3 regions of the Streptosporangium sp. NPDC023615 genome follow, and region 3 is predicted to be linked to each of the others. Evidence: riboswitches for the same ligand, from Rfam matches in the RefSeq annotation. Region 3 holds a riboswitch; each other region holds the start of a gene.

Region 1 (9,862 bases), on a different contig from region 3:
GGGAGGCAAGGCGCGGCCGGCGGCGGGATCGGGCGCGCGCCGCTGTGCCGTCCAGGCGGGGGACGTCCACGTGGAGGACGTCCGTGAGGAAGAGGTCCGTGCCGGGGTTCGGGGCACCAGGCCGGGCCTCGCGGCCAGCGTCATCGGCTCGCCGTCGTCGGTCACGCGTGTGACACCGGCGCGGATCGTCGCGTAGACCTCGTCGGCGAAGGAGCGCGCCGCCTCCGTGAGGACCGTCCCCGGCCGGGACCCCGGGCCGAGGGGGCCGGAGTAGCGGGCCACGGCCCCGTACCAGCCCGCGGGACCGGCGTGCGGGTCGCCGCCGGTGGCGCGCTGGTGGTCGGCGAGCAGCGCGGCGCCGCCCATGACGTTGGTGCAGGGATCCCGCCGCAGTCGCTCGGGGGAGAAGCCCGACAGCTCCGCGGCCCGCCGCAGGGTGTCCTCCGGCGGGGCCGGTGCGACGGACGGGAGCGGGATCACGCGCGGTCTCCTGTCGTCCCCGCGCGGGTCCTCGCCGGCCCCGTGGGGAAGGCCGCCCTCCGCCCGGCCGTCGACCAGGTGCATCGGCCCGTATCCGGCCGAGACGCTGGGCAGCCCTCCGTGAGCGTCCCATCGCGACTCCAGGTAGGAGACCCCGAGCAGCACGCTCTCCGGCACCCCGTACGCCCGCGCCGCCGCGGCGAAGGCGGCCTGCCTGCCCCCGGGAGCCGCACCGGGCCCGGGCGCGCAGGCCGTCCCGGGCGCGGAGGGCGTTGCCGGGCCGGGCGGTGCCGGGCGCGACGGGTGGGCCGTCGCCTGTTCACCGGAGCGTTCCGCGCGTGCGGGAACGACCGAGACCAGCACGGCGAGAGCGGTGACGACGGCGGTCCCCGGCAGGCGGCGCATAGTGTGTTCCTCCCTCTCTGGTCACTACCTAGAGTAATCAGAGATGACCGACTGTCGCGCATTCTGACGGGGTTGAGATTTGAAGAGATTCTCTGCCCGAAATCGGGCAGAAAACTTGTTGTTCTCTTCTCGGGATGCGTAGGGTCCTGCTCTGTGTCCATGGCGCGGTATCCGCACGAGGATCTGATCACTCATCTGACCCGGACGAGCGGACTCGGGCCGGGCGAGGCGGCGCGGGTCGTGGCGGACGTCCTGGCCTACTTCTCCGAGCCCGTCGAGGAGTTCGTCCGGCGGCGGCACGCCGAGCTCAAGGCCAGGGGGATGGTCAACGACGAGATCTTCCCCCGGGTGGCCGCCGAGCTCGCGGTCCGCCGCGTCGCGGCACCCGAACTCTCCCTGCGCCAGTTACGCCGGATCGTCTACGGATAGCGGGCGCACCGGATCGTCTACCGATAGAAGGAGCGGACGTATGTGCGGAATCGTGGCCTACGTGGGGCCCAAGGACGCGGCACCCATCCTGCTGGAGGGTCTGCAGCGTCTTGAGTACCGGGGCTACGACTCCGCCGGGGTGGTGGTGTCCAACAAGGGGCTCAAGATGCGCAAGGTCAAGGGCCGGGTGGCCGACCTGGCGGCGGTCGTGCCCGCGCGCTTCAAGGGCGGGCTGGGCATCGGTCACACCCGCTGGGCCACCCACGGCGCGCCCAGCGACGTCAACGCGCACCCGCACCTGTCGGCCGACGAGCGCATCGCCGTCGTGCACAACGGCATCATCGAGAACGCCGACGAGCTGCGCGCCAAGCTGGAGGCCGAGGGCGTGGTCTTCCTCTCGGAGACCGACACCGAGGTGCTGGCGCACCTGATCGCCCGCACCGTCAGGGAGGCCGACTCGCTGGAGGAGGCCGTCCGCGCCGCGCTCAAGCGGGTCGTCGGCACGTACGGCATCGCGGTGCTCGACGCCGAGCGGCCCGGCGAGGTGGTCGTGGCGCGCAACGGCAGCCCGATCGTGCTGGGCATCGGCGAGAAGGAGATGTTCGCCGCCTCCGACGTCGCCGCGCTGGTCCGCTACACCCGCCAGGTGGTCCACCTGGAGGACGGCGAGATCGCGGTGCTCAAGGCCGACGGGTTCACCACCTTCGCCAGCGACGCGCGCGAGACGGCCAAGGAGCCGCTCACCGTCGACTGGGAGGCCGGCCACTACGACACCGGCGGCTACGAGCACTACCTGCTCAAGGAGATCTCCGAGCAGCCCGACACCGTGGCCAGGACGCTGCGCGGGCGCCTGGACGACCGCTTCCACATCGCGCACCTGGGCGGCCTGAACATGGACGCGCGGGAGACCCGCTCGTTCCGCCGCGTGAAGATCATCGGCTGTGGTTCCGCGTACTACTCGGGCCAGATCGGCGCGCAGCTCATCGAGGAGCTGGCGCGCATCCCGGCCGACGCCGAACCGGCCAGCGAGTTCCGCTACCGCAGCCCGGTGGTGGAGGCCGACACCCTGTACGTGGCGATCAGCCAGTCCGGGGAGACCTACGACACCCTCGCCGCCGTCCAGGAGCTCAAGCGCAAGGGCGGCCGGGTGCTCGGCATCGTCAACACCGTGGGCAGCGCGATCGCCCGCGAGTGCGACGGCGGCGTCTACCTGCACGCCGGGCCCGAGGTGTCGGTGGCCAGCACCAAGGCGTTCACCTCGACGGCCGTGGCGTTCGCGCTGCTCGCGCTGCACCTGGGCCGGGTACGGGACCTGTCCCCGGCCGACGGCAGGCGCATCTGCGACGGCCTGCGCAGGCTGCCGGAGCAGATCAAGGAGATCCTCGTGCTGGAGCCGGTGATCCGGGAGCTGGCGCACAAGTACGCCAGGGCGCCGAGCATGATGTTCGTGGGCCGGGTCCGCGGATACCCGGTGGCCAGGGAGGGCGCGCAGAAGCTCAAGGAGATCTCCTACGTGCACGCGGAGGCGTACCCGGCCAGCGAGCTCAAGCACGGCCCGCTGGCGCTGATCGGCCCGGAGATGCCGACGGTGGCGATCGTCCCCGACGACGAGCTGCTGGACAAGAACCTCACCACGCTGGGCGAGATCCGCGCCCGGGGCGGGCGGGTGCTCATGGTCGGGCACCGCACCGCCGACCCCAAGCTGGCCGACGACTGCGTCGTGGTGCCCAAGAACGAGACCGAGCTGGACCCGATCCTGCTCTCGATCCCGCTGCAGCTCTTCGCCTACCACGCCGCCGTGGCGCTGGAGCGGGACGTCGACAAGCCCCGCAACCTGGCCAAGAGCGTGACGGTGGAGTGAGGACCTCCCGGCCGACCGGTCATACCCCCCGCACTATGACAGAAAGTGACATGAGCGTAACCTAGGGTGCAGGGGGTTCCCGGGGGAAGGGGCGCTTATGCGCCGCAGGGGGTTTTTCGCACTGGCGGCGGGGGCCGTGGTGCTCGCGGGCTGCGGCGGCGAGGGCGCTCCCGCGGGCGCGGCCGTGGACCGGCTGTTCCTCCTCGAACCCGCCGCCGACGGCCACGGCTGGGACGGCATCGCGCGCCGGCTGGCCTCGGTCCTGGTCCGCTCGGGGCTGGCGCGCACCGTCATGGCCGTCGAACGGCCGGGAGTGCTGGGGTCGGCCCCGCGCGACGCCTTCGTCGTCCCCGGCGCGCCCGGCCTCGCCGGGGACGCCGGGGACGCCGCCTCGGGTGCCTCCGGTGCCTCCGGTGTCTCCTTCGCCCGCGAGGGCAGGCTGCTCGTCACCGCGATGCCGATGGTCGCCGCCGCGGAGATCGCGAACACCGCCGCCGTGGTGGAGGCCGCCACCCCCCTCGCCCGCCTGGCGGGCGACTGGACGGCCCTGGTCGTCCCGGCCGGTTCCCGGCTGCGCGCCTTCGAGGACCTCGCCGCCGCGCTGCACCGCGACCCGGCCGGGCTGACGGTCGGGGGCAGGCTGGAGGGCGGCTCGGACCACGTGCTCTACGGCATGATCGGCAAATGCCTCGGGGTGGACACCCGGCTGCTGGAGTACGCCGGCTACCTCGCCGCGGCGGACGCGGCCGAGGCGCTCCGGGTGGGGCGGGTGGCGGCCATGCTGGGATCGGCCCGCGCCCTGCTGCCGGCCATCTCCGCGGGCCGTCTGCGCCCCCTGGCCGTCTCCTCGGGGGGGCGGATCGAGGGGATCGACGCGCCGACGCTGATGGAGCTCGGCGTCCGGCTGGAGTACAGCGACTGGTGCGGGCTGCTGGGCCCCCGGGGCATGAGCGAGGGGGACAGGCAGGCGGCGATCGCCCTCTGTGAGAGGCTCGACGCCACGCCGCACTGGCGCGCCCTGTGCGCGGCGAACGGGTGGAGCCGGGTCTTCCTCGGCGGCGACGACTTCCGCCGGTGGCTGTCCACCGAGACCGGCCGGACCCGGGGCGTGCTTCACGAACTCGGCCTTTTGACGTCCTCAGACACAACCTGTTGGGGTAGTTGCGTCAGGCGGCCCTAGATGTAGGATCCTGATCGTTGCTGGTTCGCCCCGCGAGGGGCGAGGCAAGAGGGAACCCGGTGAGAGTCCGGGACTGCCCCGCAGCGGTGAACGGGAACGAAAGCCGTCATTGAGCACTGGGTGAACCATGCCCGGGAAGCGACGGCCGGTAGGCGTGTGCGGTGCGCCCGTGAGTCCGAAGACCTGCCGGTGACGTTGTTGTCCAGGGCCTCGTGGGAGGGCTCGCGGAACGAGGCGGTCCGGCGTGCCCGGAATCGCTCGCGGACGCGTGCCCCCGGCGGGAGCCGCAGGGGGAAGTCCGAACGAGCGAGGACATGACGTGACAGAGACCTTGGCGCGGGCCGCGGCGGAGACCGCGACGAAGAACGTGACGCCCACCGGCGCGCCGGCCGGGACCGCGGCGGAGAGCGGCCCGCGGGCGGGAACCGCCGCGGGGCCCGATGCGCGCGCCGGGAGCGCCGGGAGCGGCGGGGACGGCGGGGACGGCGGGGACGGGGCCGCCGACCGCAGGCTGGCCATCGACGAGGCCGCCGCGGGGGTGATCACCGACCCGGAGAACTCCAGGGTCGCCGCCGCGATGCTGGCCGAGCTGATCGCCGACGAGGCCGCCGGGCACGGCGTGCGGAGCTTCTCCGACTCCGTCGCCGCCACCCACGCCGCCGGGCTGGTCCAGGACCGGCTCGCGGAGTTCGTGGCCGCGCACGCCGGTGCCCTGGACGCGCTGATCCTGCCGGACGCCGACGCCCGGTTCGAGTACTTCGGGCTGCGTACCGTCTACGACCGTTACCTGCTGCGCCACCCGAGCACCCGCGAGGTGCTGGAGCGCCCGCAGCACTTCTTCCTGCGGGTGGCCTGCGGCCTGTCCGAGACCGTCGAGGAGGCCGCCGAGCTGTACGCGCTCATGGCCTCGCTGTCCTACCTGCCCAGCTCGCCCACGCTGTTCAACTCCGGTTCGCGCCGCCCCCAGCTCTCCTCGTGCTTCCTGCTCGACTCGCCCCGCGACGAGCTGGAGTCCATCTACGAGCGCTACACGCAGGTCGCCCGGCTGTCGAAGTACGCCGGGGGCATCGGCATCGCCTGGACCAGGGTCCGCTCGCGCGGCTCGCTGATCCGCGGCACCAACGGCCACTCCAACGGCATCGTGCCGTGGCTGCGCACGCTGGACTCCAGCGTCGCCGCGGTCAACCAGGGCGGCCGGCGCAAGGGCGCGGCCTGCGTCTACCTGGAGCCCTGGCACGCCGACGTCGAGGAGTTCCTCGAACTGCGCGACAACACCGGCGAGGAGGCCAGGCGCACGCACAACCTCAACCTCGCCAACTGGGTCCCCGACGAGTTCATGCGCCGGGTCGAGGCCGACGCGACGTGGTCGCTGTTCGACCCCAAGGAGGTCCCGCACCTGACCGACCTGTACGGGGCGGCCTTCGACGAGGCCTACCGGGCCGCCGAGGCCGAGGGCCGGTTCGTCCGGCAGATCCCGGCCCGCGCGCTGTACGGGCGGATGATGCGCACGCTCGCCCAGACCGGCAACGGCTGGATGACCTTCAAGGACGCGGCCAACCGGACCTCCAACCAGACCGGCGGGCCGGGGAACGTCATCCACCTGTCCAACCTCTGCACCGAGATCCTGGAGGTGACCGGGGACGCCGAGACCGCGGTCTGCAACCTCGGCTCGATCAACCTCGCCGCGCACCTGTCCGCGTCCGGCACCGCCGGAACCGGAACCGGCACCGGCACCGGCGCGGGAGCCGGCACCGGGATCGAGGCCGAGGCCGAGGCCGGGGCCGGGGCGGGGATCGAGGCCGGGACCGGGGCGGGCGCCGGGGCGGGGATCGACTGGGACCGCCTCCGGGCGACGGTCCGCACCGCCGTGCGCTTCCTGGACCGCACCATCGACCTGGGCTTCTACCCGACCCCCGAGGCCAGGAACGCCAACCTGAGGTGGCGGCCGATCGGGCTCGGCATGATGGGCCTGGCCGACGTCATGTTCGCGCTCCGGCTGCCGTTCGACTCGCCGGAGGCGCTGGAGCTGTCCACCCGTATCTCCGAGGAGATCGCGCTCGCCGCCTACGCGACCTCCTGCGACCTGGCCGCCGAGCGGGGCCGGCACCCCTCGTACGAGGAGACCAGGGCCGCGGGCGGGGTGCTGCACCCCGACCACTACGGCGCGGCCACGTCGGCGCGGTGGGCCGAGCTGCGGGAGCGGATCGCCGTGACCGGGCTGCGCAACTCGCTGATGATCGCGATCGCGCCCACCGCCACGATCGCCTCCATCGCCGGCTGCTACGAGTGCATCGAGCCGCAGGTGTCGTGCGTCTTCAAGCGCGAGACACTCTCGGGGGAGTTCCTCCAGGTCAACCGCTACCTGGTCCGCGACCTTCAGGCCAGGGGCCTGTGGACCCCGGCGATCCGGGACGCGATCAAGCGGGCCGACGGCTCGGTCCAGGACATCCCCGAGATCCCGGCCGACCTCAAGCCGCTCTACCGGACCGCCTGGGAGCTGCCGCAGAAGGCGCTGATCGACCTGGCCGCCGCGCGCACCCCCTACATCGACCAGTCCCAGTCGCTGAACCTCTTCATGGCCACGCCGACGATCGGCAAGCTCTCCTCGATGTACGCCTACGCGTGGAGGTCGGGGCTCAAGACCACCTACTACCTGCGTTCGCGCCCGGCCACCCGGATCGCGCAGGCCACGGTGGCGGCGCAGGCCCAGGCGGCCCCGGAGGGCGCGTCCCAGGATGGGAACCAGGGCGCGTCCCAGGGCGGGAACCAGGGCGGGATCCGGGCGGGGGGAGGGGTCGGGGTGCCGGAGGCCGCCGGGTTCGTCGCCGACCCCGGCGCCGTCGCCTGCTCGCTGGAGAACCCCGATTACTGCGACGCCTGCCAGTAGGGCGCCGGCCGCCCCCTCCCGCCCTGTTCTTCTCGCCCCGTTCTCTTCCCGTTCCACGAAAGGCACCGTTTCCGATGCTGCTCGACCCCGGCATGGATCTCACCCTGCGGCCGATGCGCTACCCGGAGTTCTACGAGCGCTACCGGGCGGCGATCCGCAACACCTGGACCGTCGAGGAGGTGGACCTCGCCTCCGACCTGGCCGACCTGGCGCGGATGACCCCGGAGGAACGCCACCTGATCAACCGCCTCGTGGCGTTCTTCGCCACCGGCGACTCGATCGTGGCCAACAACCTGGTCCTCAACCTCTACCAGCACCTCAACGCGCCCGAGGCGCGCCTCTACCTGAGCAGGCAGCTCTTCGAGGAGGCCGTGCACGTCCAGTTCTACCTGACCCTGCTGGACACCTACCTGCCCGACCACGACGAGCGGGTCAAGGCCTTCGCCGCGGTCGAGCACATCCCCTCGATCCGCGACAAGGCCGAGTTCTGCTTCCGCTGGATCGACTCGCTCGGCGGGCTGACCCGGCTGGAGACCCGGCAGGACCGGCGGGCGTTCCTGCTCAACCTGATCTGCTTCGCGGCGTGCATCGAGGGCCTGTTCTTCTACGGGGCGTTCGCCTACGTGTACTGGTTCCGCTCCCGCGGCCTGCTCAGCGGCCTGGCCACCGGGACGAACTGGGTGTTCCGCGACGAGTCCATGCACATGGAGTTCGCCTTCGGCGTGGTGGAGACCGTACGGGCCGAGGAACCCGAGCTGTTCGACGACGAGCTCACCGAGCAGGTCACCCGGATGATCGAGGAGGCCGTGGCGGCGGAGCTGGCCTTCGCGGCCGACCTGTGCGGCGACGGCATGCACGGGATGGGTGTGGAGCCGATGCGGCTCTACCTGCAGTACGTGGCCGACCAGCGGCTGGTCAGGCTCGGCATGCCCGTCCGGTACGGTACGGCCAACCCGTTCGCGTTCATGGAACTGCAGGACGTCCAGGAGCTGGCCAACTTCTTCGAGAGGAGGGTTTCGGCCTATCAGGTAGCCGTCGAGGGGAATGTCACCTTTGATGAGTCCTTCTGATTAGCTGGAGATCCCGGAAAGGAAGCTCGTAGGACAGAGAGGCCGAGGGGGACGTCGTTCGTGTCCGACTGGATGATCATGATCGTTTCCGTGGCCGCCGCGATCGTGGCGGTGGAGGCGGTACGCAGGGTGCTGCGTTCACGACTGATCGGTGAGAGGTGGATCCTCGCCGGCCCGCTGGTGCGCCGCTGCACCTGGCCGGGGTTCGCCACGGCCGCCGTGGCGACCGCCTACACCGTCTACACGCCCGACCGCACCGGCGAGCCGACCCTGGTGGAGGGCTCGGCGGGCCAGGCGATCGACCGCGGCCTCAGCCTGGTCCTGATCGCGTGCGCCACCTGGCTGGTCATCCAGGCCGCCTACGCGATCACCGACGTGGTCCTGGACCGCCTGGTCGCCGTCGAGGGCGAGCGCAACCGCAGGGCCCGCCGCATCCGCACCCAGATCACCCTGGTCCGCCGGGTCGCCTCAGCCGTGATCATCGTGGTGGCGCTGGGCGCGATGCTCTTCACGTTCCCGCAGGTCCGGGCGCTGGGAGCCGGTCTTCTGGCCTCGGCCGGGATCGCCGGCGTCGTGGTCGGCATCGCCGCCCAGTCGACGCTGGGCAACATGCTCGCCGGGCTGCAGCTCGCCTTCAGCGACGCGCTCCGCCTGGACGACGTCGTCGTGGTCCAGGACGAGTGGGGCCGCATCGAGGAGCTCAGCCTGACCTACGTGGTGCTGCGGCTGTGGGACGAGCGCCGGCTGGTGCTGCCGGTCTCGTACTTCACGGCGAACCCGTTCGAGAACTGGACCCGGCACAGCAGCCGGGTGGTCGGTCACGTGTTCATCCGGGTCGACTGGTCTGTGCCGGTCGAGGAGTTGCGCACCGAGCTCTACCGCGCGCTGCGCGAGCACCCGCTCTGGGACCAGAAGGACTGGACCCTCCAGGTCACCGACACCCTTCCCAACGGGCTGCTGGAGCTGCGCGCCCTGATGAGCGCCTCCGACTCCGCCAGCGCCTGGGACCTCAAGTGCGACATCCGCGAGCACATGGTGGCCTTCGTCCGTGACAGGTACCCCGAGTCGATGCCCCGCTTCCGGGTCGACGTCCCGCCCGTCTCGGAGAGCGTTCCCGGGCTGCTCACCGGGATGACGGCGGCCGAGCCGGACTCCCGGCCGGTCGGCTCGTGGGGGACGGGCGGCGACCGGCCCCGGAAGGAACCGCCGTCCTGAGGCGACCGTCACCGGCGGCCCGTCAACGGCGGCCCGGCCCCATGGAGGCCGGGCCGCCCGGGTCGGTGCCCGGGTCGGTGACGGTGCGGGCGGGGTGCCGGTGCGGTGCGGGCGGGGTCCGGGTGCCTCAGAGGCCGCAGTCGCAGCAGCACCCGTCGCACTTGTCGCAGCATCGGCAGCAGTCGCAGCATCCCTGGCAGGCACCGCCGTCGTCGCACCTGTTCAGGTAGCAGCGTTCGTGCCAGGGACTCCGCCGCTCCGAGCTCCACCGGGGCCGCCACATCCCGCAGGTCAGCAGGGCTCCCGTGGCCGCGGCCGACTTGCGGACGAACCCC
Region 2 (9,862 bases), on a different contig from region 3:
CCGCCGGTCGGCCTGCGCGCCCGGTAGAGGGTGCGCAGCAGCGTCGACTTGCCCGCGCCGTTGGGTCCGGCCAGGGCGAGCATCTCCCCCTCGGCGACCTCCAGCGAGACCCGGTGGACCAGGTCACGGCCGCCGACGCGGACCGACACGTCCTCCACGGTCACTGTCATGTGGAGCGCCTCCGCATCAGCCACAGGAAGAACGGCCCGCCGACCAGCGCGGTGACGATGCCCACGGGGACCTCCTCCGGCGCGATCAGGGTGCGGGCGGCCAGGTCGGCCGCGATGAGGAAGACCGCCCCCAGCAGCGCCGTCGCCGGGAGCGCCCGGCGGTGGTCGGCACCGATCAGCAGCCGCACGACGTGCGGCATGATCAGTCCCACGAAGCCGATGGTGCCGCTGACCGCGACGATCGTGCCGACCATCATGGCGACCAGCACGAACAGCGCCGCCCGGAAGCGGTGCACGTCCAGCCCGAGCGAGGCCGCGGCCTCCTCCCCGGCCAGCAGCAGGTTCAGCGGGCGCGACACCCCGAGCAGCACGGCGGTCCCCACCACGACGGTCGCCGCCGGGATCCACACCACCGTCCAGGTGGTTCCGGCCAGGCCGCCCAGCATCCAGCGCACCGCCGCCTGCGTCTTGTGCGGGTCGTTGGAGGTCACCACCAGGAAGCTGGCCACGGCCGACAAGACCTCTGCCGTGGCCACCCCGGCCAGCACCAGCCGCATCGTGGTCATGCGCCCGCCCGAGCGGGCCAGGAAGTAGACCGCCACCAGCGCGGCCAGCGCCCCGAGGAAGGCCGCGATCGGCAGGCTGAACGCCCCGAACACGCTCAGGCCGAACACCACCACGGTGACCGCCCCGACGCCGGCGCCGGAGGAGACCCCCAGCAGCATCGGGTCGGCCAGCGGGTTGCGCACCAGCGCCTGCAGGACCATGCCGCAGACCGCAAGGCCCGCGCCGACCGCGCCGGCCAGGACGACCCGCGGCAGCCGCACATCCATCACGATGGTCTCCCGCACCGGTGTCCAGACCGGTTCGGCCAGGGCGGGATGCAGGTGATGGAGCAGGATGCCCCACACCTGCCCGGCCGGCAGGGCCACCGACCCGGCCGCGACGGCCGCGGTGACCGCACCGCCGAGCAGGAACACGAGCACGAGCATCACGACCGGGTAGGGCGGTCCCGGCCTCCGTGCCGGCAGCACGGCGCCCACGTCCGGTTCGCTCACCTGAAGTGATCTCACTTGAAGCGGTCTCACGTGAAGCGGTCTCACTTGAAGCGGTCGGCGTGCAGCTGCCGGGCCAGCGCCTCGACGGCTCCCGGCGCCCGCACGCCGAGCACCACCGACGACAGCGGCAGCACCGCGAACCGCCTGTTCTTGATGGCCGGCACGTCCTTCAGTGCTGGGTTGGCCAGCAGGAACCTCTCCTTGTCGGCCACCGGCCGGTCGCCGTAGTCGTAGACGACGACCCAGTCGGGGGCACGCTCGGCGACCTGCTCGAACGACACATCCCCCCACACCTTGTCGACGTCGGCGAACACGTTCTCCGCTCCGGCCAGCTTGATGATCTCGTTGCCGACACCCCTGCCCCCGGCGGTGAAGGCGGTCTTGTCACCGCTGTCGTAGACGAACACCTTGACCGGGTCGGCCTCGCCGAGCGTGGTCCTCACCCCGTCGAGGGTCGCCCGCAATGTGGTGATCAACGGTTCGGCCCGGTCGGAGACGCCGAAGATCTTCGCGACGTTGCGGATCTCGGTGTCGATCAGGTCCATCGGCACCGCCCCTTCGGCGCACTCCTCGACGTTCAGGTACGTCTTGATGCCGGCCTTGTGCAGGGTGTCGCGGCTGCGGCCCTCCTTCTCGTCGAAGGTGCTGGCGAAGCCGCCGTAGACGAAGTCGGGCTCCTCGGCCAGCAGGGCCTCGTACGCCGGATACTCCTTCGAGACGACCTTGACGGCGTCGTAGGCCGCCTTGTACTGCGGCAGTACCCTGTCGTCGAGGTAGGCGGTACCGATCATCGATTTTTCCAGGCCGAGCGCCAGCATCACCTCGGTGGCGTGCTGGTTCATCGATATCGCCCGCCGCGGTGGCTGCTCGTAGGTGCTCTTCACACCGCAGTTGTCGAGAGTGACCGGGAAGCCCGCGGGCGCGGAGGCCGCCGGGGCGGCGGCCGGGACGTTCTCAGCCGGGGCGCCGCCGCAGGCGGCCAGCACTCCGGACACCAAGAAGGCGAGCAGGAGGGAGGTGGGGCGTCTGCCCGTCATGACGTGTTCCTCTCACGGAATCTGCACGACGGGGCGGATCTGAAAGAGGGAATGCCACAGGGCTTCTCGGCGCGGCCACCGGCTCGACGGGCACGAGAGCCCCACTCCTCCCCGGGGAGATCCGCCCCAGTTCATCGAGGAGGCGACCGCGTGAGTCTCCTGGCTCTCGGGTCGAGGCTCGTCCCCGCCTTCCCACCCCGGGGAGGGGCAGTGGCGTGGTGGGGATCCGCTCGCCGATCACAGTGGCGGGACCGCGCCGGACTTGCACCGGCTTCCTCGTCCGCGCTCGCCTTTGCACCATCATCACACGAACCGGGCCGGCGCACACGAGCGGGATGCCCTTATCGCGATAAATTCGCATCAGAGTCAAGGTCGCGATAAGCCTGGGCGGACAGGTCTCACCCGGGCCGATGTCACCGGCGCGGGACCGAGGTGTCCATCGTCGGAGGATCGGCATCGCGGGGCGGGAGACGGCGCGGCGGGGTGAAACGGTGCAGTTCGAGGATCGGCGGCAACGGAACCAGGCCTGGACCACCGGCGCGGACCCACTCGGCGACATCGGCCGTGGCGCTCTCGTCGTTGACGAGGGCGAGCCACACCGGACGGCCACCGGCCGCCCGCCCCTCCGGTGTCGGCTGCACGACGAGGACGTTGGCCTGGTCGCACACGTCGAGGCACTCGGTCACGCGTACGTCCGCGACCTCGGCCAGCCGGCGGATCTGCTCGCCGTGGTCGAGGGCGGGCGCCTTCCGCGCACTCCCGCAGCAGCAGTCCCGGCACACGGTGATCCTTTTCATGCGTTCCCCCCTCGGACGGGCCGGCGGCGCGACACGCGACCGTCACATGTACTGACGTGGGCGGCTTTCACGTGCGGGGTGCCGGCGGCCGAAGCCGTCGGTGTGGCTGATGCGGGTCCTCCGGCCTGTCGCAGGAGCAGGGCCCGCTGCTCGCGGCGCGTGCCGGGGCCGGCCGGCGCGCACTCGCCGCAGTCGCCGCAGTCGCCGCCGGAAGGCGGTGGTACGGACAGCAGCCGCGCCGGACGAGGAACGGCTGCCCGGGAGCGGGTTCGACCAGGTCGCCGCTGCCCCGAAGTGCTCCCCGGGTGAGCAGTCCGCGGCCGGGCGCGATGGCCCGCGCGCGGCGGCCGAACCGCCCAGGGCCGGCAGGCCGAGGTCCAGGCATGACGATCACCGTTCCTCTCTTGGGGAGATCCGCCCCAATTTCTTCGAGGTGGCGACCGCGTGAGTCTCCTGGCTCTCGGGTCGAGGCTCGTCCCGGCCTTCCCACCCGTCCTGCGGGCAGTGGCTCGTTCGGGATTCGCTCGCCGATCACAGTGGCGGGACCGCGCCGGACTCACACCGGCTTCCTCGTCCGCGCTCGCCTACGCCGACCATGCTCGCACACCCCTCGTCAGCGACAAAGGGCGCATCAAGCGTCAGACCCGGTGCGCCTCCCCGCGTGCGACGGGAGCGCCGGCGCGCACGCCGTGGAGCACCTGGGCGAGGACCTCCGTCCCCCGCACCACGCGAGGTCCGGGCCTGTTGAAGTACGCCGGGCCGTCCAGCACCCACACCTGGCCCGCGCGGACCGCGGGCAGGTCGGCCCAGCCCGGAAGGAGGGACAGCGAGGACCACTCCGCCCGCGTCCGCTCGGGAGGAAAGCCGCAGGGCATCAACAGGATCACCTCGGGCCGGGAGGCACGCACCCTCTCCCAGTCGACGGCGGTGGTGTGTTCGCCCGCCCCGGCCAGCAGCGGCTCACCACCCGCCGCCCGGACCTGCTCGGGGACCCAGTGACCGGCGGGCCACGGCGGATCCAGCCACTCGATCGCCGCCACCCGAGGCCTCGGCCGGTCCGCGACCATGGACCGCACCGCCGCGAGCCGGTCCTCCAGCTCGGCGACCCGCCGGGACGCCACGTTCGTCACCCCGAGCGCCTCGCCGAGATGCCCGACGGAGTCCAGCACGTCGGGAAGCGTGCGCGGTTCCAGGCTGATCACCCGCGGTCCCGAGTCGAGCAGCCGCACCGCCCGCGACACCCCCGTGTAGGAGACCGCGCACACCTCGCACAGGTCCTGCGTCAGCACCACGTCGGGCGCCAGGTCCGCCAGACGTTCCACGTCGAGCGTGTACAGCGACGAGCCCCGGTGGGCGGCGCCGCCCACCGCGTCGGAGATCTCCCTGCTGCTCATCCGGTCCGCGGCGAACCCGGCCGCCGTGACCACCGCCACCCCTTCCACCACCTCGGGCGGCCAATCACACTCGTGGGTCCGTCCGACCAGGTCACCGCCCAGCCCGAGCACCGCCACGATGTCGGTGGCGGCCGGCAACAACGACACGATTCGCACACCACGACCCTAGCCGCGCCTCGTTCCCGCGCCGTCGTCATGGCGCGCGGAGATCCACATGAGGAGCGGCGCGGGCCGGCCCCGCGCCGATCCGCCGCCGCGACCCCCGCTCGGCCGTTCGTCTGATCAGAGGGCCGGGCGGCAGTGGATCACGACGGGCGGGGCCCCCGGCAATCATCCGGCAAAGTGGAATGACCTGCGCATATGCATTGTTACCCCTCACGCCAGAGCAGTCCTCCGGTCCATCGGGGCTCTGTGACGACAGGGGGAGAGATGACCATGACCGTGCCCGCACGGGCCCACGAGCAGGTGGCCCGGGCGGCGCTCGACCTGTTCGCGGCGAACGGCTACGAGCGAACGACACTGCAGATGATCGCCTCCGCCACCGGCCTGTCCGGCAGAGCGGTCACCGGCCTGTTCCGGACCAAGGACGCGTTGCTCGACGCGGCGCTGGCCCCCCTGCTGGCCGATCTCGAACTGCTCTCCGCGGAGAACGCGTCCGGGAGTGCCCGGCCGCCGCTGGAGGGGTTCATCGGTTTCCTGGTCAAGCACCGGACCGTCATCACCCTGATGGACCGGGACCCCGGGATCCGCACCAGGCCGGTCATCGGCGCGCGGATGGAGCGCTACCGCGACGAGATGCGCGGCCTGTGCGACGACGGGCGCTCCGACCCGTGGGAACGCGTCTACCTGACCGCCGCGCTGGGCGGGCTGATCAGCGCCGCGGCTTCCTTCCCGGAGATGTCCGACGAGGAGTTGCACCGCGGCCTGCGGCTGACCGGTATCCGCCTGCTCGGGCGAGGGCGCAGGACCCCCCGGCCGGCCCCCGCCCTGGTCTCGCAGACGTGGTGAGAACGATAACGGCGGGCACGGGGGCGCCGAAGACGATCACGGCGGGCACGGGCGCCGGCGACACGGGCATGATCACGGCGGGCGCGGGAACGATCGGGACGATCACGGCGGGGACGCGCGACGACGGCCGCGGCGGTCACCGGCAGGACCGCCACGACCTGGGAGAACGCCGGAGATCCGGCCGTACGGGCCCCCTGCCCGGCGGCTTCGGCCGGGCCCACCGATAGGATCGACCCCATAGGTGCGCCGGGAAGTCTGGTCGGCAGTCTCCGACCCGACCCTGAAACGGAGCCCCATGTCCAATCCCCTGTCCGGCGTGTCCAGTCTGTTCAGCCGGGGCTCATGGGCCGAGACCAGCCGTGTGACCGCCATCCTCCGCAGGGAGACCGTCGGCGGGGCCCTGCTCCTGGTCGCCACGGTGGCGGCGATGATCTGGGCCAACTCCCCCTGGTCGGACGGGTACCAGACCCTGCGCGAGGTCACGGTCGGTCCCGCCGCCCTGCACCTGGACCTGACCCTGGCGACCTGGGCCGCCGACGGCCTGCTCGCGATCTTCTTCTTCGTGGCCGGTCTGGAGCTCAAACGCGAGTTCGTCGCCGGCGACCTGCGCCAGGCGCGGCGGGCCGCGGTGCCGGTGGCGGCCGCGCTCGGCGGCGTGATCGTCCCGGCGGTGCTGTACCTGCTGCTCACCCTGAACGCCGGGGACGGCGCGGGGCGGGGCTGGGCGATCCCCACGGCCACCGACATCGCGTTCGCCCTGGCCGTGCTGGCGGTCATCGGCCGTCACCTGCCCTCGGCGCTGCGCACCTTCCTGCTCACCCTGGCCGTGGTCGACGACCTGGTGGCCATCGTCATCATCGCCGTCTTCTACACCGCGCAGCTTTCGGTGCTGCCGCTGCTGGGCGCCCTGGTGCCGCTGGCGGTGTTCGCGGTGCTGGTGCAGCGCCGGGTGCGCCGCTGGTGGCTGCTGCTGCCCCTGGCCGCGGCGACCTGGACGCTGGTCCACGCCTCGGGAGTACACGCCACCGTCGCCGGTGTGCTGCTGGCCTTCATGGTCCCGGTCGTGCGCAGCGAGAAGGCGGGCGGACCCGAGGCGGGGCCCGGTCTGGCCGAGCACTTCGAGCACCGGCTGCGGCCGCTCTCGTCCGCCGTGGCCGTGCCGATCTTCGCGTTCCTGTCGGCCGGGGTGGCCATCGGCGGCCTGAGCGGCCTGGCCGGCGCTCTGTCCGACCCGGTCGCCGTGGGCATCGTCGCCGGGCTGGTGGTCGGCAAGCCCGTCGGGATCCTGGCCGCGACCTGGCTGGTGGCCCGCTTCACCCGCGCCCGCCTGGACGAGGGCCTGGCCTGGGTGGACGTGGCCGGGCTGGCGATCCTGGCCGGGATCGGCTTCACGGTCTCGCTGCTCATCGGGGAACTGGCCTTCGGGATCGGCAGCGAGCGCGACGATCACGTCAAGGTGGCGGTCCTGGCCGGTTCGCTGACCGCGGCGCTGCTGGCAGCGGTGATCCTGCGCCTGCGCAACCGCGTCTACCGGCGTATCCACGAGGCCGAGTCCGTCGACCAGGACCGCGACGGCGTCCCCGACCTCTACCAGACCGGCCGGGGTCACCCCGGGACCGATGGGGACCTTGGCCTCTATACGGCCCGTCCGGACAGCGGCTAGCGTCGGAACATGATTCGCGTTTTCCTGGTGGACGATCACGAGGTGGTACGGCGGGGCGTGGCCGCGCTGCTGAGCTCCGAGGACGACATCGAGGTGATCGGCGAGGCCGGCACCGCCGAGTCGGCCATCGCCCGCATCCCGGCCCTCAAGCCCGACGTGGCCGTGCTGGACGTGCGCCTGCCCGACGGCAGCGGGGTGGACGTGTGCCGCGAGGTCCGCTCGCGGCTGCCGGGGCTGGCGTGCCTGATGCTGACCTCCTACGCCGACGACGACGCGTTGTTCGAGGCGGTCATGGCGGGGGCGTCGGGGTACGTGCTCAAGCAGATCCACGGCTCGGACCTGGTGGGCGCGGTCCGTACCGTGGCCGCCGGGCAGTCGCTGCTGGACCCGCAGACCACCGCCTCCATGCTGTCGCGGCTGCGGGAGAGGTCGCACAGGGAGGACCCGCTGGCGGCCCTGTCGGACCAGGAGCGGCAGATCCTGGAGCTGATCGGCGAGGGCCTGACCAACCGGCAGATCGGCGAGCGGATGTTCCTGGCCGAGAAGACGGTCAAGAACTACGTCTCCAACCTGCTGGCCAAGCTCAACATGCAGCGCCGCACCCAGGTGGCGGCCATGGCGGCGCGGCTGAAGAACGATCACCGGCGGTGAACGGGCCTCGCCCGCGCGGCGGCGACTTCGGGGGCCGTTCACCCGGTGGGACGGGCGGACGTGACGAAGGTTCCATCCGCCGCCTCCGCCGCCGGCCACCCTCTCCCCGTGGGAGCGGGCGGCCGGCGGCGGACGGGTGTGATCAGCGGTACCCGGCGGCGACGACGTCGGCCTGGACGGCGTTCTCCGTGGCGTCGGAGGGATACCCGGCGACCATGGCCCCCTCGTAGAAGGTGCCCGCGCTGAGGTTGGCGCCTCCGTCGGGCTTGCAGCAGTCGCCGCCACTGCCCAGGATGATGGCCCCCTGCTTCTTCATCGGGCTGTAACCGTTGGGAAGCGAGCCGTCGTACAGGGTGTACAGGCTTCCTGACTGCGCGTTACTGCCCTTGATGGCGAACCGGCTCGTACCGTTGTTCTTCAGGGTGGCGGTGACGAACTTGTGGGGGAAACCCCTCTGGTTGGGGTTCCACGACTGGCTTCCACCGGGGAAGAGCCCCCATTCCAGGTCGGCCTGGACCCAGGGGCCGCTGCCCTGGCATCCGCCGAACCAGCACTGGGTGCTGAAGTTGATGGCGTCCATGGCCCCGGCGGCGTCGGCCTTGCGGGTCGTCTCGCTGTTGCCGTAGTCGAAGCAGCAGCCGTTGTTGACGTGGGTGCCGCTGGTGACCATGTACATGCCCTCGGGCGCGCTGCCGGTGGGCACCCCGGTCAGGTGACCGTCCCGCCAGTAGCTGTTGCCGGGGTTGATGTAGAGGGAGTAGGCCTTGCTGCCGCCGACGGTGAGCGACTCGGTGGTCGCGGTCGCGGGCCTGCTCTGCGGGGAGCCGGGGACCACGCTGGACCCCTGGTACCACAGGTCGTTGCCGCGGCCCGACTGGTCGTACACGACCGTGATGACGCACGCGGTACCGGCGCAGAAGGAGTCCTGGGCCGAGGCGTTGGCGACCCCGCCCGCCGTCAGAACGGCGATGTTCCGGGTGGAGTTGTCCGAGGAGCGCCGGACCTGGTAGAGGTTGCCGCTGTAGGAGCCGTAGAGCGCCCGTGTCGTGCTGTGCGCGGCCACGCACGGCGTGCCGCCCGAGGCGTAGATGTCGCACGAGCGCGCGCCGGGCGGCGGCGGGGTGGGTGTCACGGTGGGCGTCGGGGTGGGCTGGGCGCCGGTGGTCCACTTCTGGTTGGTGGCGCCGGTGCAGGTCCAGATGTGGACCTTGGTGCCGTTGGCCGTGCCGAGACCGGAGACGTCCAGGCACTTGTTCGCGCCGACGGCGGTGATGCTGCCGTCGGAGTTGAGACGCCACTTCTGGTTGTTCTGGCCGTTGCAGTCCCAGATGAGCACCGCGGTGCCGTTGGCGGTGCCGGCGGCGTTGACGTCGAGACACTTGGTGCCGTAGACGCGCAGCTCCTGCGCGGCGGTGGTGGTCCACTGCTGGTTGGCCTGGCCGTTGCAGTCCCAGATGAGCACCGTGGCACCGTTGGCCTGGGAGGCGGCGTTGACGTCCAGGCACCGGCCCGAGCCCGTGCCGATCAGCGGGGTGGTCGCCGCCGAGGCCGGTACCGACCATGTCAGGACGGTCGCCAGCAGGGTCGCCACCGCCGCCACGACGGCCGCGACGGTCGCGGCGGCGGCCGGTCGAGGGCCGCACCGTGCCGGACGGCTCGATGGGTGGTCGGGTAAGGGCCGCATGTCGTGCTCCTCGGGGTAGGCATGGCGAAGACGGTCGCGGGCGGGAGGCCGCGGGGCCTCACGCGGGCGGCCGGAGGCGGTGCGGGCTCGTCCGGTCGGCGAGACGGAGGAGGCGCGAAACGCCGCTCGGACGCCGGTCCTCACCTGGTCGAATCGGTTCGCTAAAAGCGGCGGTTCGTCGAGCGGAAAAGAGGGCGTGTAGGGCGAAGCACATACAGGCGACCGACCGCCTGTCAAGTTCCGCTCCTCCCCGCCGGCTTCGAGAACTCCGCCGTACACGGCCTGTGCTGCGACGACGCCGATCGAGGCCGATGAAACGTTCAGCCGCCCCCGGTCCCGGGCGGCGTTCCGGTGCCCGCCCGGCAGGGGCGGACCGGGACCCGACCCGTCGGGAAGGACG
Region 3 (9,862 bases):
CGGGGGAGCCGGCGGGGACGGGGCGTGCCGCGTTGACCGGGCTGGGGATCAGCGCCAGCGAGAAGTACGGCACGCTGTCCGGGTCGACCTCGGCGAGCGGGGCCACGCGCTGCTGCCCGGTGGTGGCGCGCTCGACGTACCACGCCTCGTCCAGGCGCCCGGCCTCGGCGAGGGCGTCACGGACCTTGGTGAAGGTACGGCCGAGTTTCAGCACCGCCGCCGAGTCGGTGGCGGCGAGGCGCTCGGCGAGCACCCCGGCCGGGAGCGTCCCCGGCAGCACGGTCAGCACCTCGTCGCGCTCGACCAGCGGGCGACCCAGCACGGCGGAGGCGCCGCTCACCGAGGTCACGCCCGGCACCACCTCGGTGCTGTAGCGGTGCGCCAGGCGCTTGTGCATGTGCATGTACGAGCCGTAGAAGAGCGGGTCGCCCTCGCACAGCACCACCACGTCGCGCCCGGCGTCGAGGTGGGCGGCGAGGCGCTCGGCGCAGTCGGCGTAGAAGTCGTCGATCGCCCCCTGGTAGCCGCCCGGGTGGTCGGTGGTCTCGGTGGTGAGCGGGTAGATGAGGGGTTCCTCGACCTGGCCCTCGCGCAGGTAGGGGGCGGCCACCGCGCGGGCGATGCTCCGGCCGTGGCGGGCGCTGTGGAAGGCGATCACGTCGACCTCGCCGATCAGGCGGGCGGCCTTGACGGTCACCAGCTCGGGGTCGCCCGGCCCCAGTCCCACGCCCCACAGCCGCCCGGTCGCGCGTACGCCCGCGCCGTCGCTCACGGTGCCGCCCGCGTTGTCGCCCGCGTTGTCGCCCATGCTGCCGTCCACGTCGTCGCTCATTCTTCCTCGCTCGCGATCGCGTTGACCGCGGCGGCGGTCATCGCGCTCCCACCCCGGCGCCCGACCACGACCAGGTACTCCAGGTTCGACGGGTGCTCGGCGAGGGCCTGCTTGGACTCGGCGGCGCCGATGAAGCCCACCGGGACACCCAGTACGGCGGCCGGACGCCCGGCCCCCCGCTCGACCATCTCCAGCAGCCGGAACAGCGCGGTGGGCGCGTTGCCGATCGCGACCACCGAGCCCTGGAGCCGGTCGCGCCAGAGCTCCAGGGCGGCGGCGCTGCGGGTGGTGCCCAGTTCCTCGGCGAGGGCCGGGACGCGGGGGTCGCCGAGCGTGCAGATCACCTCGTTGCCGGCGGGCAGGCGGCGCCGGGTCACCCCGGAGGCGACCATCGTGGCGTCGCAGAGCACCGGGGCGCCCGCACGGAGCGCCTCGCGGGCCGAGGACACCACCCCGGCCGACCAGCGCAGGTCGTCCACCAGGTCGACCATCCCGCAGGCGTGGATCATGCGGACCGCCACCCGGGCGACGTCCGGGGGCAGCGCGCCCAGGTCGGCCTCGGCGCGGATGGTGGCGAAGGAGCGGCGGTAGATCTCCGCGCCGTCGCGGACGTAGTCGATCACAGTTCCCCTCTGGCGGCCGTCACCGCGGCCGCGGTCTCCTCGATGCCGGAGCAGGTCAGGCCGGTGCCGTCCAGCTCCAGGCGGTAGCCGTCGCCGGTGGCGACCACGTCGGCGACCCGCCCCCTGGGGCGGCCGCAGCGTCTGGCGCAGCCCGCCCAGTGCACGGGGAGCGTATCGGTGCCGTGCGGGCGCCGGGAGGGCGGGGCCAGGGCGACGACGGCGCCCGCGTCGGCCCGCACGTCGGCCAGGGACTTGGCACAACCGGGACGTCCGGCGCAGGCCGTGACGCCGATCCACGGCGAGGCGGGGTCGACGACCAGGCCCGCCGCCCGGAGCCGGTCGGCCGCGTCCGCGGCCTGGGCGCGGGTCAGCCCGGGCAGGACCGCGCCGCGCCAGGGGGTCAGGCGGATCTCCCCGCCGGAGGTGAGGTCGGCGAGCAGCCGCGCCTGGGCGCAGGTCAGCCGTCCCAGGGGCACCGCCACCCCGAGCGCGACGCGCGCGGGCCCGCCGACGAGCCCCACCGGTCCGAGCGCCACGGGCCGCGGCCGTACCGGCTCGAAGGGCGTCGTCCGCGCGCCGAGGGCGGTCAGCACGCGGGCGGCGACCGGGGCGGGCCCGTCGGGGAGCTCGGAGATCCGCCAGGCGGTGACGTCCCGGGCGGCCTGCTCGTCGAGGAACGCCTCGGCGGCCGCCAGCAGCGCGGTCACGGCCGCGTCCGTCCCGACGCGCAGGCCGGTGTCGGTCCCGGCCAGGAGCAGCGCGACCCGGTCCGGCCCGACGGGCACGACCGTGGCGTCGGCGCCCAGGCCGGCCACGTCGCCGCGCCCGTCGTCGAGGGCGAACATGAACCGGCCGGGCAGGGCGGCGAGCGCGGGCCTGGCGCACAGCCGCCGGTCCAGCTCGCCGATCAGCGGCGTGACGTCGGCGACCCCCGCGCCACCGGGACCGTCCAGGCCGGTCAGCGGGGAGGCCAGGATGTTGCGGACCCGCTCGTGGGTGGCCGAGGGCAGCAGGCCCGCCCGCGCCATCCGCGCGGCGAACCCGTGCTCCTCGCCCCGGCCCAGCCCCCGGACCTGCACGTTGGCGCGGGAGGTGAGTTCGACGGCCCCGTCACCGTGACGGCGGGCCGCCCCGGCGAGCTCGCGGAGCCGGACGGGGGTCAGGCGGCCCCCGGGCACGCGGACACGGGCCAGGCCACCGTCCGCGGCGGCGTGGACCTGAAGTGCCCCGGGACACGCGTCAGGCCGGGAACGTCCATGAAAGTCGCCAATGTCCACCCACGGGATGCTAATACCAGTTTCCGGTTGATTTCTTGCGGGGAGTCGGACTGCCGTAGTGTCATCGGTGGCGATGGCGTTGGGAGGAAGCCGGTGAGATTCCGGCGCGGTCCCGCCACTGTGACCGGGGAGCGAACCTCAACCGGGCCACTGCCCGGAGACGGGTGGGAAGGCCGGGGCGAGCACCGATCCGGGAGCCAGGAGACTCCAGCCGTCGCGGCCGACGACGACCCGGGGCGAGGACCCCGAGGGAGGATGCTCCGTGCGCTTTTCGCCGTTCCCCCACCGCGGTGCGACACCGCCGATGGAGTGTGCCGCGTGATCCTGCTGCTCTCCACCTCCGACACCGACCTGCTGAGCGCCCGCGCGAGCGGCGCCGACTACCGCCTGGGAAACCCCGCCCGCCTGGGCGTCGCCGACCTGCCACCACTGCTGGAGGGCGCCGACGTGGTCGTGGTGCGCCTCCTGGGCGGGCGCCGCGCCTGGGAGGAGGGGCTGGACGCCCTGCTCGCCGGGCCCAGGCCCATCGTCGTGCTCGGCGGCGAGCAGGCACCCGACGCCGAGCTGATGGAGCTGTCCACCGTGCCCGGCGGGGTCTGCGCCGAGACGCACGCCTACCTCGCGCACGGCGGCCCAGCCAACCTGACCGAGCTGCACCGCTTCCTGTCCGACACGCTGCTGCTCACCGGCCACGGGTTCGCCGCGCCCGCCCCCACCCCGACCTGGGGGACGCTCGAGCGCGATGCGCGCGACCAGGACGGGCCGGTCGTCGGCGTGCTCTACTACCGCGCCCACCACGTGGCCGGCAACACCGCGTTCGTCGAGGCGCTCTGCTCGGCGATCGAGGACGCCGGGGCGCGGGCGCTGCCGCTGTACTGCGCGTCCCTGCGCACCGCCGAGCCGGGCCTGGTGGAGGCGCTGCGCACGGTGGACGCCCTGGTGGTCACCGTCCTGGCCGCGGGCGGCACCCGCCCGGCGACCGCGTCGGCCGGCGGGGACGACGAGGCCTGGGACGTCGGCGCGCTGGCCGAGCTGGACGTGCCGATCCTGCAGGGACTGTGCCTGACGAGCAGCCGCGCCTCCTGGGAGGAGAACGACGACGGCCTGTCCCCGCTGGACGCCGCCACCCAGGTCGCCATCCCCGAGTTCGACGGGCGCATCATCACCGTGCCGTTCTCCTTCAAGGAGATCGACGAGGACGGGCTGACCGTCTACGTGGCCGACCCCGAGCGCGCCGCGCGGGTGGCGGGCATCGCGGTGCGCCACGCCGCGCTGCGCCACGTGCCGCCCGCCGAGCGGCGGCTGGTGCTGATGCTGTCGGCCTACCCCACCAAGCACGCCCGCATCGGCAACGCCGTCGGCCTGGACACCCCCGCCAGCCTGGTGCGCCTGCTCGCGGCGCTGCGCGAGCGCGGCTACGACATCGGTGCCGAGGGCGAGCTGCCCGGGGTGACCGAGCAGGACGGCGACGCGCTCATCCACGCGCTGATCGCCGCCGGCGGGCAGGACCGCGACTGGCTCACCGAGGAGCAGCTCGCCGGCAACCCCGTGCGCATCGCGGCGACCCGCTACGCCGAGTGGTACGCCACGCTGCCCGCCGACCTGCGGGAGGGCATGGAACGTCACTGGGGGCCGCCCCCCGGGGAGCTGTTCGTCGACAGGTCGCGCGACCCGGAGGGCGAGATCGTGCTGGCCGCGCTGCGCGCCGGCAACGTGGTGGTGATGGTGCAGCCGCCGCGCGGCTTCGGGGAGAACCCCATCGCCATCTACCACGACCCCGACCTGCCGCCCAGCCACCACTACCTGGCCGCCTACCGCTGGCTGGCCGACGGCTTCGGCGCCCACGCCGTGGTCCACGTGGGCAAGCACGGCAACCTGGAGTGGCTGCCCGGCAAGTCCGCGGGCCTGTCGGCCTCCTGCGGCCCGGACGCCGCGCTCGGCGACCTGCCGCTCGTCTACCCGTTCCTGGTCAACGACCCCGGCGAGGGCACCCAGGCCAAGCGCCGGGCGCACGCCACCCTCGTCGACCACCTGGTGCCGCCGATGGCCCGCGCCGACAGCTACGGCGACATGGCCCGGCTGGAACAGCTCCTCGACGAGCACGCCTCCATCGCGGCGATGGACCCGGCCAAGCTGCCCGCGATCCGCGCCCAGATCTGGACGCTGATCCAGGCCGCCCGGCTCGACCACGACCTCGGCGTCGCCGACCGGCCGCACGACGCCGAGTTCGACGACTTCCTGCTGCACATCGACGGCTGGCTGTGCGAGGTCAAGGACGTCCAGATCCGCGACGGCCTGCACGTGCTGGGCGCCGCCCCCGAGGGCGCGCCGCGCGTGGACCTGGTGCTGGCCATGCTGCGCGCCCGGCAGATGTGGGCCGGCAGCCAGGCACTCGTCGGCCTGCGCGAGGCCCTCGGCCTGGCCGAGGACGGCAGCGCCGCGCGGATCGGCGTCGACGAGGCCGAGACGCTGGCCCGCGCCCTGGTCGAGGGCATGGAGGAGCGCGGCTGGGACGCGTCCGCCGCCGCCGAGGTGACCGCCGCCGTCCTGCGCCCGTCGACGGACCCGCCCGCCGCGGAGGGGACGGACGGCCCGAACGGCGTGACCGGCCCGAACGGCGTGACCGGCCCGAACGGCGTGACCGGCGCGGACGGCATGACCGGCGCGGACGGCGTGGACGGCGTGGACGGGGCGGGCGACGCCGGCGGAACGGGCGGCGCGCGCGCCCCGCACGGTGCGGACGCGGGGGCGGTGGAGGAGATCCTGCGCTTCGCCGCCCTGGAGGTCGTGCCGAGGCTGGCGCGTACCACCGACGAGATCGACGCGATCCTGCACGCCCTCGACGGCGGCTACGTGCCCGCCGGGCCGAGCGGATCGCCGCTGCGCGGGCTGATCAACGTGCTGCCCACCGGTCGGAACTTCTACTCGGTCGACCCCAAGGCCGTGCCGAGCAGGCTGGCCTGGGAGACCGGGCAGGCGATGGCCGACTCCCTGCTGGAGCGCTACCGCGCCGACACCGGCGACTGGCCGCGCTCGGTGGGGCTGTCGGTCTGGGGGACCAGCGCCATGCGCACCGCCGGGGACGACGTGGCCGAGGTGCTGGCGCTGCTGGGCGTGCGGCCGGTCTGGGACGAGGCCTCGCGCCGCGTCACCGGGCTGGAGCCGATCCCGGCCGTCGAGCTGGGCCGTCCCCGGGTGGACGTCACCGTCCGGATCAGCGGTTTCTTCCGCGACGCCTTCCCGCACGTGGTGGCCATGCTGGACGACGCGGTACGGCTGACGGCCGGCCTGGAGGAGCCCGAGGAGCTCAACTACGTGCGCGCGCACGTGCTCGCCGACCAGGCCGGGCACGGCGACGAGCGCAGGGCCACCATGCGGATCTTCGGCTCGCGTCCCGGCGCCTACGGGGCCGGGCTGCTGCCGCTGATCGACAGCCGCAACTGGCGCGACGACGCCGACCTCGCCGAGGTGTACGCGGTCTGGGGCGGCTTCGCCTACGGCCGGGACGTCGACGGCGTACCGGCCAGGCAGGACATGGAGACGGCCTACCGCCGGATCGCGGTGGCGGCCAAGAACGTCGACACCCGCGAGCACGACATCGCCGACTCCGACGACTACTTCCAGTACCACGGCGGCATGATCGCCACCGTCCGGGCGCTCACCGGCAAGGCCCCGGCCGCCTACATCGGCGACAGCACCAGGCCCGAGGCCGTCCGCACCCGCACCCTGTCGGAGGAGACCTCCAGGATCTTCCGCGCCAGGGTGGTCAACCCGCGCTGGCTGGCCGCCATGCGCAGGCACGGCTACAAGGGCGCCTTCGAGCTGGCCGCGACCGTCGACTACCTGTTCGGCTACGACGCCACCACCGGCGTCGTCGCCGACTGGATGTACGACAAGCTGGCCGCGACCTACGTGCTGGACCCGGAGAACCGGGAGTTCATGGCGCGGTCCAACCCCTGGGCGCTGCACGGCATCGCCGAGCGGTTGCTGGAGGCCGCGAACAGGGGCATGTGGGAGCATCCCGACCCGGCCGTCCTGCGCGACCTGCAGGAGGTCTACCTCAAGTCGGAGGGGGACCTGGAGGACGGGGTCTGATCGGCGGTACCGCCTCCCGGCGGCCGTCCCCGCCGGGACGGCCGCCGGGGGCGGTCCGGCGAGGAGGGCCGGGCAGGCGGTACGCGATCCCGCCCGGTGCGGTCAGTTGCCCTCGGAGCGTCCCAGCCGCCAGTAGCCCATGAAGGCCACCGAGGAACGGTCGATCCCCAGCTCCTGGACCAGGTGCCGGCGGAGCAGCTTGACCACGCCCGCCTCACCCGCCAGCCAGGCGTACAGGCCCTCGCCGGGCGAGGCCTCCGGGACCTCCCAGAGGATGTCCGCGTCGACGTCGACGTCCTCCAGGCCGCCGGCGGGACCGCCCGGCGCGGGGTTCGTCGTGACGAGCGTCCTCAGGGTCTCGCGGACGGCGGGCACGAGCAGGTCGCCGTGACGGGCGCCGCCGCGCGGCAGCCAGACGACCCGCACGCCGGGCCGCACGTCGAGCGCGAGCCGGTCGGCGTCCTCGGGCACCTCGAGCAGCGCCGTGGCCGGCACCTCACCCGACAGCGACTCGACGATCGAGGCGATGGCGGGAACGGCCGTCTCGTCCCCGGCCAGCAGCAGGTGCGTCGCCCCGGCCGGCTGCGCCCACTCCTGGCCGCCGGTGGGACCGGGGAAGGCCGCGTTGGGGCCGACCACCACGACCCGGTCGCCGGGGACGGCGTGGGTCGCCCAGCGCGAGGCCGGGCCGCTCTCGCCGTGCAGGACGAAGTCGACGTCGAGCTCCCGCAGGTGCGGCCGTACCGCGCGCGCGGTGTAGGTGCGGATCGGGTTGCGCAGCTCGTCGGGGAGCTCCCGCCAGCGCCGGTACCAGTCACCGTCGTCGCCCAGGGGGGTCAGGCCGCCGTCCGCCAGGGGGAGGATCACCTTGATCCGCTGGTCGAAGCCGTGGTCGGCGAACCCCGCCAGGTCCTCACCGCCGAAGGTGACCCGCAGGAAACCGGGGCTGAGCCGCGTGGTGCGCACGACCCTCACCTCGTGGCAGCGGTAGGCCGGTACCTCCGCCGCGCGCTCCAGGGTCTGCTCGCCGCCCGCTGTCATCGTGCCGCCTTCGATGGGAGATGCCGTCGGCAGCAACTTAGCTTTGCCTAACCTTATTTATCAACTCGGCGTCGCGGCCGTTCTCCCGTCCGCCGCGGTGACCGCCTCGCCGTCGCCGTCGCCGTCGCCGTTCTCGTCGTCACGCGGCCCTTCGCGACTCCGGTACGCGCTCGCCGGTCTCCGCCGCCCGCCGGGCGGCCTCCGCCCGGACGGGCACGTCCGCGACCGGCCTCGGCGCCGGGGTCCATGTCCGGTACGGTTCGCAGGCCCACCCGGGCCTGGTCACCCGGACCGCCTCGTACAGGTGCGGGGCCACGACCGGGTCGCCGGGGCGTTCCGCCGGGGATGTCCCCGGCGGGTCCGCCTCCCCGGCCGCGGCGCCGAGCTCCTCGGCCTCCCCGATCCCCTCGGCCCTCTCGACCGCCTCGTGCGTCCTCGTCCGCGGACCCGCCTCCCCGGTCGGCGCCCCCGCCCTCCACCGCCACCCGTCCCTCCTGCGGTGCCGCCCCGCGGAGACCCGGGGGCGCCGCCGGGAGAGGACGAACGTCATGCCCAGCACGAAGGTCAGCAGCCCGGCGATCACGGCCGTCTCCACGGAGACGGGGGGCGGCTGGGACGCCGCGGTCAGGGACACCGCCTCCCGGGCCGGCGCCGGGCGGATGTCGATGAGGCCGGACACCTGCCCGGGGGCGCCGTCCTCGCCGGGCACCGCACCTGCCAGGTTCTCCTTGACCTTGCGCGGCAGGCCGTAACCGACGACCTTGTCCTGGTCGCGTTTCTTGCGCTTGAGCCAGACCCGGTCGACGTTGCCCTCGATCGTGTGGATCGTTCCACCCTCGACCCGCTCCACGACGCCGACGTGGTCGATTCCCGGGATGTCCTTGCCGCCCGACCAGTCGAAGAAGACCAGGGCCCCCGGCTCGGGCGTACGCGACCAGGCGCCGTTCGTCTCGAACCAGCGCGCCTGCGAGGGGGTCCAGGCGAACTGCCCGACGTACTGCTGCACGCCCGCCTTCTCCGCGGCCCAGGCGATGAACATCCCGCACCAGGGAGCCGTCCTGTACTGCGGGTCCTTGACCACGTTGACCGAGTACCACTCGCCGAACTTGCTGTTCCGGCCGGGTCCCTCCCGGTACCCGATCTCGGTCTTGATGGTCCTGAGCAGATCGTCACCGATCGGATCCATGGCCGTGAGCCACCCCGTCCATCTCCTCCGCCCTGCCGCGAAGGGGGGCGCCGTCCGACAAAGACGGACTGTATTCGCAGAAAAATGGCTAAGTGGGGTTATTGGCGTAAAAAGCCGAGCTGGACGGCTGTCGGATACCGGATCCGAAGAAAGAGGTGAAACGCGGCCTCGTACCTCTTATCATCTTCGGCCCGACGCATCGGGGGCCGCGCGCCGCCGCGGGCGCCCCGGCGGGCGGGCCGCTCCTTTCTGTCACGCCCCGTCATGTTCTCTCCCGGGCCTGTCGCGTCGTTCCGGCGGTACCCGCCGCGTCCCGGCGGTCGAATACCATGTGACGGCACGTGCGCGGTGTGCGCGGGTGCCGGTGCCGTGGCCCCTCCCGGTCCGGCGGGACGCGGACGCGAAGGCGGAACGGGATTCCATGTTCGACGACAAGACGCAGGAGACCCTGCGCCGTCTGCTGGACCTCGCCGAGCACCCCTCGACCCCCCAGGCCGAGCGCGCCCTCGCCGTGGCACGGGTGCGTGCCCTGATCATGGTGCCCGAGGGCGACGCCCGCAGGGCGCCGGTCACCCCGGCGATGGAGGCCGGGATCCTCAGGCGGATCAGGCCGCTCGCCCACCGCGTCGAGGAGGACCTGGTCGAGGAGGTGCACGGTGACCTCTACGCCTTCAGCACCCGCTACCGGGTGATCGGCGAACTCGCCGAGGAGATCGCCCTGCTGCTCGAACGCTGGAGCGCCGTCGTCCCGCAGAAGCGGCACCGGCACGAGGAGGCCGTCAGGACCGCCGCGGCCAGGCTCGTCTAC

The links. Region 3 has a riboswitch for cobalamin ahead of cobN (cobaltochelatase subunit CobN). Riboswitches for the same ligand answer to the same signal wherever they lie in the genome.
Region 1: it holds a riboswitch for cobalamin, as region 3 does, so the genes downstream of both, AB0G16_RS16010 (ribonucleoside-diphosphate reductase subunit alpha) here and cobN (cobaltochelatase subunit CobN) in region 3, are expected to answer to the same signal.
Region 2: it holds a riboswitch for cobalamin, as region 3 does, so the genes downstream of both, AB0G16_RS28290 ((2Fe-2S) ferredoxin domain-containing protein) here and cobN (cobaltochelatase subunit CobN) in region 3, are expected to answer to the same signal.

What each region holds. Positions count from the first base shown of each region.
Region 1 is NZ_JBFABE010000018.1:73,997-83,858, forward strand. Features, by position in the region: gene AB0G16_RS15990 (N-acetylmuramoyl-L-alanine amidase) at 1-885, opposite strand, end outside; gene AB0G16_RS15995 (hypothetical protein) at 1,045-1,314, shown strand; gene glmS (glutamine--fructose-6-phosphate transaminase (isomerizing)) at 1,355-3,175, shown strand; gene AB0G16_RS16005 (tripartite tricarboxylate transporter substrate-binding protein) at 3,273-4,355, shown strand; cobalamin riboswitch at 4,360-4,561, shown strand; gene AB0G16_RS16010 (ribonucleoside-diphosphate reductase subunit alpha) at 4,867-7,242, shown strand; gene AB0G16_RS16015 (ribonucleotide-diphosphate reductase subunit beta) at 7,317-8,312, shown strand; gene AB0G16_RS16020 (mechanosensitive ion channel domain-containing protein) at 8,373-9,527, shown strand; gene AB0G16_RS16025 (DUF5685 family protein) at 9,655-9,862, opposite strand, start outside.
Region 2 is NZ_JBFABE010000052.1:6,044-15,905, forward strand. Features, by position in the region: gene AB0G16_RS28275 (ABC transporter ATP-binding protein) at 1-170, opposite strand, end outside; gene AB0G16_RS28280 (iron ABC transporter permease) at 167-1,228, opposite strand; gene AB0G16_RS28285 (ABC transporter substrate-binding protein) at 1,270-2,265, opposite strand; cobalamin riboswitch at 2,416-2,578, opposite strand; gene AB0G16_RS28290 ((2Fe-2S) ferredoxin domain-containing protein) at 2,679-3,062, opposite strand; cobalamin riboswitch at 3,509-3,636, opposite strand; gene AB0G16_RS28295 (cobalamin-binding protein) at 3,701-4,612, opposite strand; gene AB0G16_RS28300 (helix-turn-helix domain-containing protein) at 4,892-5,464, shown strand; gene nhaA (Na+/H+ antiporter NhaA) at 5,760-7,127, shown strand; gene AB0G16_RS28310 (response regulator transcription factor) at 7,137-7,778, shown strand; gene AB0G16_RS28315 (arabinofuranosidase catalytic domain-containing protein) at 7,921-9,462, opposite strand.
Region 3 is NZ_JBFABE010000022.1:27,599-37,460, reverse strand. Features, by position in the region: gene AB0G16_RS17845 (precorrin-2 C(20)-methyltransferase) at 1-832, opposite strand, end outside; gene AB0G16_RS17840 (precorrin-8X methylmutase) at 829-1,455, opposite strand; gene cobG (precorrin-3B synthase) at 1,452-2,732, opposite strand; cobalamin riboswitch at 2,816-2,940, shown strand; gene cobN (cobaltochelatase subunit CobN) at 3,051-6,827, shown strand; gene AB0G16_RS17825 (siderophore-interacting protein) at 6,930-7,868, opposite strand; gene AB0G16_RS17820 (CHAP domain-containing protein) at 8,008-9,054, opposite strand; gene AB0G16_RS17815 (hypothetical protein) at 9,476-9,862, shown strand, end outside.